2 regions of the Cytobacillus sp. FSL R5-0377 genome follow, and region 1 is predicted to be linked to the other one. Evidence: predicted binding sites of a transcription regulator. Region 1 holds the regulator's gene; the other holds the start of a gene.
What was found. The regulator NrdR, encoded in region 1, represses ribonucleotide reductase genes. The targets are predictions, from matches to a motif close to AACACNATATATNGTGTT.
Positions count from the first base shown of each region.

Region 2: the regulator NrdR is predicted to act here: its motif matches at 2,572-2,589, upstream of NSQ49_RS19165 (vitamin B12-dependent ribonucleotide reductase).

Region 1 is NZ_JBBORA010000001.1:3,438,050-3,442,482, forward strand. Features, by position in the region: gene NSQ49_RS17490 (glyceraldehyde-3-phosphate dehydrogenase) at 1-404, shown strand, start outside; gene speD (adenosylmethionine decarboxylase) at 720-1,094, shown strand; gene NSQ49_RS17500 (hypothetical protein) at 1,226-1,630, shown strand; gene nrdR (transcriptional regulator NrdR) at 1,732-2,193, shown strand; gene NSQ49_RS17510 (replication initiation and membrane attachment family protein) at 2,526-3,956, shown strand; gene dnaI (primosomal protein DnaI) at 3,956-4,433, shown strand, end outside.
Region 2 is NZ_JBBORA010000001.1:3,762,696-3,767,128, reverse strand. Features, by position in the region: gene NSQ49_RS19165 (vitamin B12-dependent ribonucleotide reductase) at 1-2,432, opposite strand, end outside; gene NSQ49_RS19160 (lipoate--protein ligase family protein) at 2,938-3,774, opposite strand; gene NSQ49_RS19155 (rhodanese-like domain-containing protein) at 3,957-4,340, shown strand.

The DNA of each region.
Region 1 (4,433 bases):
CTGGTGCTGCTAAAGCTTTGTCGCTGGTACTGCCTCATTTAAAAGGCAAATTACATGGGATGGCACTGCGCGTGCCAACTCCTAACGTTTCCTTAGTTGACCTCGTGGTAGACTTAAAGCGCGACGTAACAATTGAAGAAGTGAATGCTGCCTTTGCAACAGCTTCTCAGGGATCTTTGCATGGTATCCTGGATATTACAGACGAACCATTGGTGTCAATCGATTTCAACACAAATGAACACTCTGCCATCATTGATGGATTATCTACAATGGTAATAGGCACCAGCAAAGTGAAAGTACTTGCCTGGTACGATAATGAGTGGGGTTATTCCTGCCGTGTCGTAGACTTGACAAAACATGTTGCACAGGAGCTTTTACAAGCATCTGCCGTTAAAGTTGGCTAATTTCCAATCTCTTTTAGTTTAAAACTACCCATACCTTACCTTTAAAGCCTGCCATTCCCCGGCAGGCTCCTTTTATTGGACAAAACTCCTTTTTTGAATCAGAAATTTGCGAAGAAAATGTAGAACAATGTGTTGCAAAAAGAAATTAAACAAAGTATACTAATCCTCGTGAACTTCTCCGAGGTTTTGGTATGGTAGCTACTTAAAGGGTTAGGACCTCTTTGGACTAACTTTCCCCCGTGGTAGTTATAGACCAGTATAAATCTGGAATTTCATTAATTAATAGCTTAAAAGTTTAAAGGGGGAAATTTGAATATGGAAACTATGGGTCGTCACGTAATCTCAGAACTTTGGGGATGCGATTTTGAAAAGTTAAATGATATGGATTATATTGAGCAGACATTCGTAAATGCTGCATTAAAATCTGGTGCGGAAATTCGCGAGGTTGCATTTCATAAGTTTGCGCCACAGGGTGTCAGCGGAGTTGTTATCATCTCTGAATCTCATTTAACTATTCACAGCTTCCCGGAGCATGGCTATGCCAGCATTGATGTGTATACGTGTGGAGATCTTGACCCTAACATTGCTGCAGACTTTATTGCAGAAGCGTTAGGAGCTCAAACGCGTGAGAATATCGAAATTCCTCGCGGTATGGGTCCAGTTCAAGTTAAACAAGCTCAAGTACTTTAATACAAAATGAACCAGGCAATTCAGAGGTGTATTTAATACACCTCTTTTTATTTTGCTTAAAATCCAGTACCTTTAGTATCTTCGTAAAAAATAGTACAATAAAGTTACAAATAATAGACGGAGGAAAGAGAATGTCGATTTTCAGTCAGCTTGCCAGACGCTATAAAAAGCAGTGTGAAACAAATGAAAACCACTCTGATCCTGAGCTTACTACAAGATACTATAGAACCAATACAGCACAAATGCTGCAGACGATTGAAGAGTTATTCAGGGCAGACCATAATGTGAACATTCTCAGCATTTCCAAGGAACACGGCGAAATTGCTGCAGAAATAAAAAAAGACAAATCCGTTTTTGCCATTGTGACAGTCGTGACTGTCAAGCCTTTTGAAACAGCTGTAGATATCAATATTTCAACTGAACAATCCTCACCTGCAGGAGTGCACCCAATTCTTAAGAGAGAGGTTCTTTCGATATATGAAAAATTAAATAAACGGCATGATTTTCTAGGTTCTGCAAGAAATGCAGATAAATAGTTGTACTTGTACTGACAACTCCTTTTTTATAAGATAAGAGTATCAAATAATCTTCGGTAAATAGTTAAAGCCAACTTATAAAAAAATTCGGAGCTGATTGTATGAGATGCCCTTCATGCCAAAACAATAATACCCGTGTTCTTGATTCCCGACCTGTGGATGACAGCCGATCGATCCGCCGAAGAAGAGAATGCGAGAAATGCGGATACCGGTTTACGACTTTTGAGAAAGTGGAAGAAATTCCATTAATCGTTGTGAAAAAAGAAGGTACCAGAGAGGAATTCAGCCGGGAGAAAATTCTGAGAGGCCTTATTAAAGCATGTGAAAAGAGGCCTGTTGCTTTAAAAGATCTCGAGGATATTACCTTTGAAGTGGAGAAAGAACTCCGCAGCAACGGTGTTTCTGAAATAAAAAGTGATGAAATTGGCGAAATGGTCATGGACAGGCTCGCAAAGATTGACGAGGTCGCATATGTCCGGTTCGCATCGGTATACAGGCAATTTAAGGATATCAATGTGTTTATTGATGAACTTAAGGAACTAATTAAAAAAGAACAATCGTAATCTGGACAGTTTTCCCGCTGCACTGATTTTGGATGAAAGCTATTTTTGCAAGACTTGTTGCTTTTGTATGTTTTTCGAGTTGATTGGAGCTGATAGTACCGCCCTAGTAACTCGAAGCGCAGAGGAAGGCTTACTGCCTTCACCGCTGTTCACCGAGCAGCCTGGAGCGGAAATCATCCGGCAGCAATGTTAGGCGAAAAACAGCAAGTTATACGTGTAGAGATTTGATGAAATAGGCTGATGGGCTGAAGGGTTTTCTTTGGCTCTTTTTTTTGCGGGATATGCTTTTAATTGACAGGATAAAAAAATTTAGATAGAAAAAGGTGAACGCCATGGCCCAGCATTGGCAGGAGATGCTTCCAATAGACCGATATACAGTAGCAGCCAGCGGGCTTTTGCATGATTATGACCGGAAAGTGCTGACACTCTTATACCAGCCGCTCATTGGCTCTGTGTGCTTCAGTTTGTATATGACTTTATGGGCCGAACTTGAAGAAAATCGGCTATGGTCATCTTCCAACTCACACCATAGTTTAATGAATTTCATGGGGATGGGGCTTAAAGATATTTATGAAGCCCGTCTCAAGCTTGAAGGGATAGGACTTTTAAAGGTATATGTGAACAAAGAAGAAGAGACAAGGTCATTTATTTACGAGCTGCTTCCACCGCTGACACCTGAACAATTCTTCCTTGATGGCATGCTCAATATCTATCTTTATAAGAAATTGGGCAAGAATCAATTTATGAGATTGAAGCGCTTCTTCTCAGATCAGAAGGTGCAGCCGGCCATGGGATTTGAGGAAGTAACAAAGGCTTTCCAGGATGTATTCCAATCCGGGCACCCTGGTTCGTTAGATGAAGAAGTGGTGAAGCTGATGAATGAATCGGATGGGGAAGGGTATATTGGAAGGCAGGAGCAGGAGGGCATTCAAATTGGAAATGAAGAGTTTAATTTTGAATTGCTTCAGGCAGGGCTTAATGAATCGCTTGTACCAAAAAAAGCCCTTACAGTTAAAGTAAAGGATTCCATCAGCAATCTTGCCTTTTTATACGGAATCGACCCTATTCAGATGAAAAATATTGTCATCAGCGCCGTAAATGAAGATAATGAGATAAACATTGATGAATTAAGAAAATCTGCGCGGGATTGGTATCAATTCCAAAACCAGGATATGCTTCCATCCCTGATAGACCGGGTTCAGCCTGCCATTCATCATACTCATAAAAAAAAGCCTGAAACACAGGAAGAAGAATTAATTCGTTATTTGGAAATTACCTCACCCAGGCAGCTATTAAAAGATATATCAGGAGGAGCAGAACCTTCGAAGGGCGATCTGCAGATTATAGAAGATGTCATGTTCCAGCAAAAGCTTCTGCCTGGGGTAATTAATGTGCTGATTCAATATGTTATGCTCAAAACAGATATGAAGCTGACGAAAGGGTACGTAGAAAAAATAGCTGGCCACTGGGCGAGAAAGAAGATTAAAACCCCTGAGGCGGCTATTGCATTAGCCAAAAAGGAACATCGCCAATACCTTGATTGGGCGGAAGGAAAGAAAACTGCAGGCCCAACGGGGAACAAAAGGAAGCCGATCAGAACAGAGATGCTTCCAGACTGGTTTGATGAAAATAGCAGCCCAGCTGCCAAAAAGGAACAGACCCAGCAGCAAAATAGCGAAAAGGAACAGTATGAGCGGGAATTGAAAAAAAGGGAACTTAAGGAGAAATTAAAAAAACTGCGATCACAGGAGGTGACTGATTAATGGAAAAAATTAATGAAACATTACGGCGTCTTGCTGGCAATGAAGGTTTTCAAAGAAGATATGAAATGATGAGGAACCAAACGCTTAATCACCCTGAAGTAAAGGCCTTTCTCCAAAAACATCAGGATGAATTGACATCTGAGATGGTAGAGAAAAGCCTTAGCAAGCTTTTTGAGTACACACAGCAGAGCAAGGAATGCAATAAATGTTCCAGCTTGGAAGGTTGTGTAAATTTCATGCAGGGCTATCATCCAGAACTTGTGATTCAAAGAGGATCGATCGATTTGAAGTATGATAAATGCCCGCGCAAGGTCATGCACGATGAAAAGCGGAGAAATGAAAAATTAATCCAGAGTTTATATGTGCCATCTGATATCCTTCATGCCACTTTTGATTCCATATATGATGATGACGACCGCATTGAGGCTGTGGATAAGGCGGCATCTTTTGTAATGGACTACCAGCCGGGGTCCAAGC
Region 2 (4,433 bases), 320 kb from region 1:
CGCAGGTCGCTAATTGTGTCAACCAGCACTACATGCTGCTTTGATTTTTCTTTTTTGACTGTATCATCGCTATCAAAGGTGTTCTCTTCAGCTTTAAGCGTCAGTACCTGAGAATCGCGCGATCCGTCCACATATACTGTTCCGCCCTTTGCTCCGCCACGGTATAGGCGTTCATATACCTTTTCAACCTGTTCAACACTATAGCCTTTTGGTGCGTTGACCGTTTTACTGATTGAGCTGTCAATCCAGCGCTGGATCACACATTGGACATCTGCGTGTGCCTCCGGAGCAAGATCCATCGCCGCAATAAACCATTCAGGCAGATTTTCAGGATCAGCATCCGGGTTACGGTCTAAATATTCCTGAACTATATCTGCCTTCACTTCAATGAACTTGCCTAAGCGGCCGCTTCTGAAGTATGAGAAGGAGAAATATGGTTCAAGGCCCGTAGATACTCCCACCATGGTTCCTGTGGATCCCGTAGGAGCAACGGTTAGAAGATGCGAATTGCGGATTCCGCTTTTTAAAATAGAAGCACGGATATCTTCAGGCATTTTCTTCATGAAGCCTGTTTCTGTAAAAGCTTTGCGCAGGCGATTCGTTTCTTCAGGATTTTCACCTGTTAAGAACGGGAAGCTTCCTTTCTCCTCTGCAAGCTTTATAGAAGCTTTGTATGCTGAAGTAGCAATGGTTTCAAAGACTTTATCAATCAGCACGTTGCCTTCTTCAGATCCATATTCTGTTTCACAATAGATCAGCAGATCATGAAGCCCCATTACACCAAGACCAACACGACGCTCGCCTAATGCCTGCTTTTTGTTCTCTTCAAGGAAGTATGGTGTAGCATCTATGACATTGTCCTGCATCCGTACACCCACTTCAACAGTACGCTTCAGCTTTTCAAAATTAACTGTTTTATTTTCCTTATCTGCCATTTCTGCAAGGTTTACTGCTGCAAGGTTACATACGGAATTTGGCGCCAGAGGCTGCTCGCCGCAAGGATTTGTAGCTACGACCTTTTGTCCGTAAGCCTGTGCATTCGTCATGTCGTTGGCATTATCAATAAAGAAAATGCCTGGTTCAGCTGAGTATGTTGCACAGATGTTAATCAGGTTCCATAGCTCTTTCGCTTTAATTTTACGATGAACGCGCACTTTATAGCCTAGTTTTTCCCACTCTCTGACATCACCTACTTTATGCCATTCTTCGTTGTATGTTTTCATCGTTTCGGCATCATAGGACTCAACATCCGGGAAACGAAGCTCATATTCTGCATCATTTTCAACCGCATCCATAAATTCTTTCGTGAGGCAGACTGAAATGTTTGCTCCTGTCAGGAACTCAGAGTTGTGAACACTATAAGTACCTCCAGCCGCAAGCTTTTCCTCTGCGTCTTTAATGATTTTTTCACTGAAGCCGCCATAGCCTGGAATGCTTTTGTAATTAATAATGCCCTGGTACATGGCAATTTCCTGTTCATTAAACGGAGTGAATTTTAATTTTTCTTTAGCATATTTTTTTATGGTTTCATCCTTTGTATTTTCAAGAAGGAAGCGTAAAATTCTTGGGTTTTGCATTTTCGAAATGATGAATTCGATAATGTCCGGATGCCAATCAGATAGCATAATCATCTGTGCACCTCTTCGGGATCCCCCTTGCTCCACAAGATGTGTAAGCTTCGCAATATCATCCAGCCAGGAAACTGAACCGGAGGATTTTCCGTTCACTCCTTTTGCGAGTGTATTGCGCGGTCTAAGAGTTGAACCGTTTGTCCCTACGCCGCCGCCGCGGCTCATGATTTCCATTACCTGCTTGCGGTGCTCGGAAATTCCTTCACGGGAATCCTGCACGAATGGCATTACATAACAGTTGAAATACGTAACATCTGTTTCAGCACCTGCTCCGTACAACACCCGGCCAGCCGGAATAAAATTCAGGTTTTTCAATTCCTGATAGAATTTTTCAAACCATTCTTTTCTTTTTTCTTCGGTTTTTTCAACAGATGCAAGGCCAGTTGCATTACGCTTGGCGATTTGCTCATAATAGATTTCCAGAGGCTTCTCGATTACATCAAGAGGCTTTGTAATAATGCCTGTTCTCACTTCTTCCGGATCATCCAGCACTCCTCTGTAATCTTCTTCTACTAAAACCTTTGCTGTCTTGTTTTCCCAGTCTATGTCGAGAATATAGCCTAATCCGCGTGCAGGAAATTTTGGATCTTCCTTTATGGTGAGAACAACAAAGTCACCGTTTGTGAGTGTCACTTTCTCGGTGTCTTTGAAGGTATAGCGGTCTAGCATAACCAAGCGGGAAACACCTTTGTGGGTCATTTTCATATCAGGGGTTACAGGGTGAACCTGAGGAAAGAGACGGATGTCCTTGTTTAAACGTTCAATGTTTAATTTCATTTTTTGTCCTAGGGCAACAGACATTGTTACAACTCCTTCTTTCTAAATCAAATATGGAAGTACATTTTGACAGATAGAGTAAATCTATCTGTCAAAATAGTACCCTAAAGTTACCACATCTTAAACCATAAAATCAATATATAGTGTTATTAATATTTTCGACAACACTACATGTTGTGTTGAGTTCAGCAAATTATCGTTTTGTCAAACTTAAAAAATATTAAAATTTGAAGAAAAACAGAGTTAATGACCGATTTTCGACAATTAACGATAAATTTTAACACATTTTGAAGCTTGCACTTTTTTTGTTCATTATTTGGAAAAATATTCATTAATCTTGCACCCGGATACCCTGCTCCCGCAGGACTCCGAATAAGTTTCCTTGAGTACACACCGCACGAAGAAAATGCACGTGCATTTTCGAGGATCTTGCACCTTCCCGCTCCAATCAACTCAGTAAAAATAAAACAAATGGCAGCAAACTTGCGAAAACATCCTTAAAAAAAGAGAAAAAGCGACTTAGCCGCTTTTATCTCTTATAGTTCCATTCATCGCTTTCATATCGTTCTTTTGCGATTTTTTGTACATATGCCATCTCATCATCTGAAAGCTCGTAAGGTTCCAGCACAATGTTCAGGCCTTCCTCAAACCCCTTCTTGAAAGCTGCCTTGGCCTGCTCAAGAGTAATATTTTCTGTTGTCAGCTCATTTATGGCCACAGCTTTATTTTTAAAAGCCTTTTGCATTCTCTCTTTTACCCGGTCATTAGGATATTTGAACAAGCTAAAGAGCTTGTCTTCATCCAAATCAAGTAATATAGAGCCATGCTGAAGGATGACACCTTTTTGTCTTGTCTGTGCACTCCCTGCTACTTTACGGCCTTCTACTACAAGTTCATACCAGCTTGGGGCATCAAAACAAACAGCCGATCTTGGATTTTTCAGAGAGTCCCTTTCTTCAGCAGTCTTTGGCACAGCAAAATACGCCTCCATACCAAGTGCGTGAAAACCTTTTAGAATTCCTTCAGAAATGACTCTGTACGCTTCCGTTACTGTAGTGGGCATTTCCGGGTGGTTTTCAGGAACGATCACGCTGTAGGTGAGTTCATGTTCGTGAAGCACCCCTCTTCCGCCTGTTGGTCTGCGGACAAAACCCAAACCATGCTGCTTCACTGCTTCCATATCTATTTCCTTTTCAGCCTTTTGGAAGTATCCAATCGAAAGAGTTGCGGGGTTCCAGCCATAAAACCGGATTACCGGAGGCATCTTTCCTTCACTGTTCCAGTCAAGCAAAGCTTCATCCAAAGCCATATTAAAGGAGGGTGACCCCTCTTTAGAATCAATAAATCGCCAAACTTCTTTAGTCATATATAACCCTCGTTTTCAGATTCTTTAACTAGTCATTTGCGGTTATTAGTCTACCAAAATTGATGTGAAATTAAAAGCATGTTGAATTTCCAAAACAAATTTACCAGATTTCCTTTACTCCCATTAGGAAAGACTTATATAATATTAGTTGGCTTACCTATGTGTGAAAGGAGAAAGACATATTGGAAACACTTTATTTCATTCTAATCATTTTGGGTGCAATCATTACCTATTCTGTCATAACTTGGTTTTATCAGCGCCGCATTGTTAAAACACTTACTGAAGACCAGTTTAGAGAAGGCTATAGAAAAGCCCAATTAATCGACGTTCGCGAACCAAATGAATTTGAAAACGGCCATATTTTAGGTGCCCGCAATATACCGCTTTCACAAATGAAAATGCGCATGAAAGAACTGCGTCCGGACAAGCCAGTATACTTATATTGCCAGAGCGGCATGAGAAGCGCGAGAGCTGCCCAGTTTTTGCACCGTAAAGGCTACAAAGACCTTTCACACCTGCAGGGCGGATTTAAAAAATGGTCCGGAAAAGTGAAAGTGAAAAAATAATAGCATTAGCTTGAAAAGGCCCCGTTAGTTTAACGGGGCCTATTTTGTTTTGAACTGTCCCATCTTCAAACTCTTCTTAACCACTGCCATATC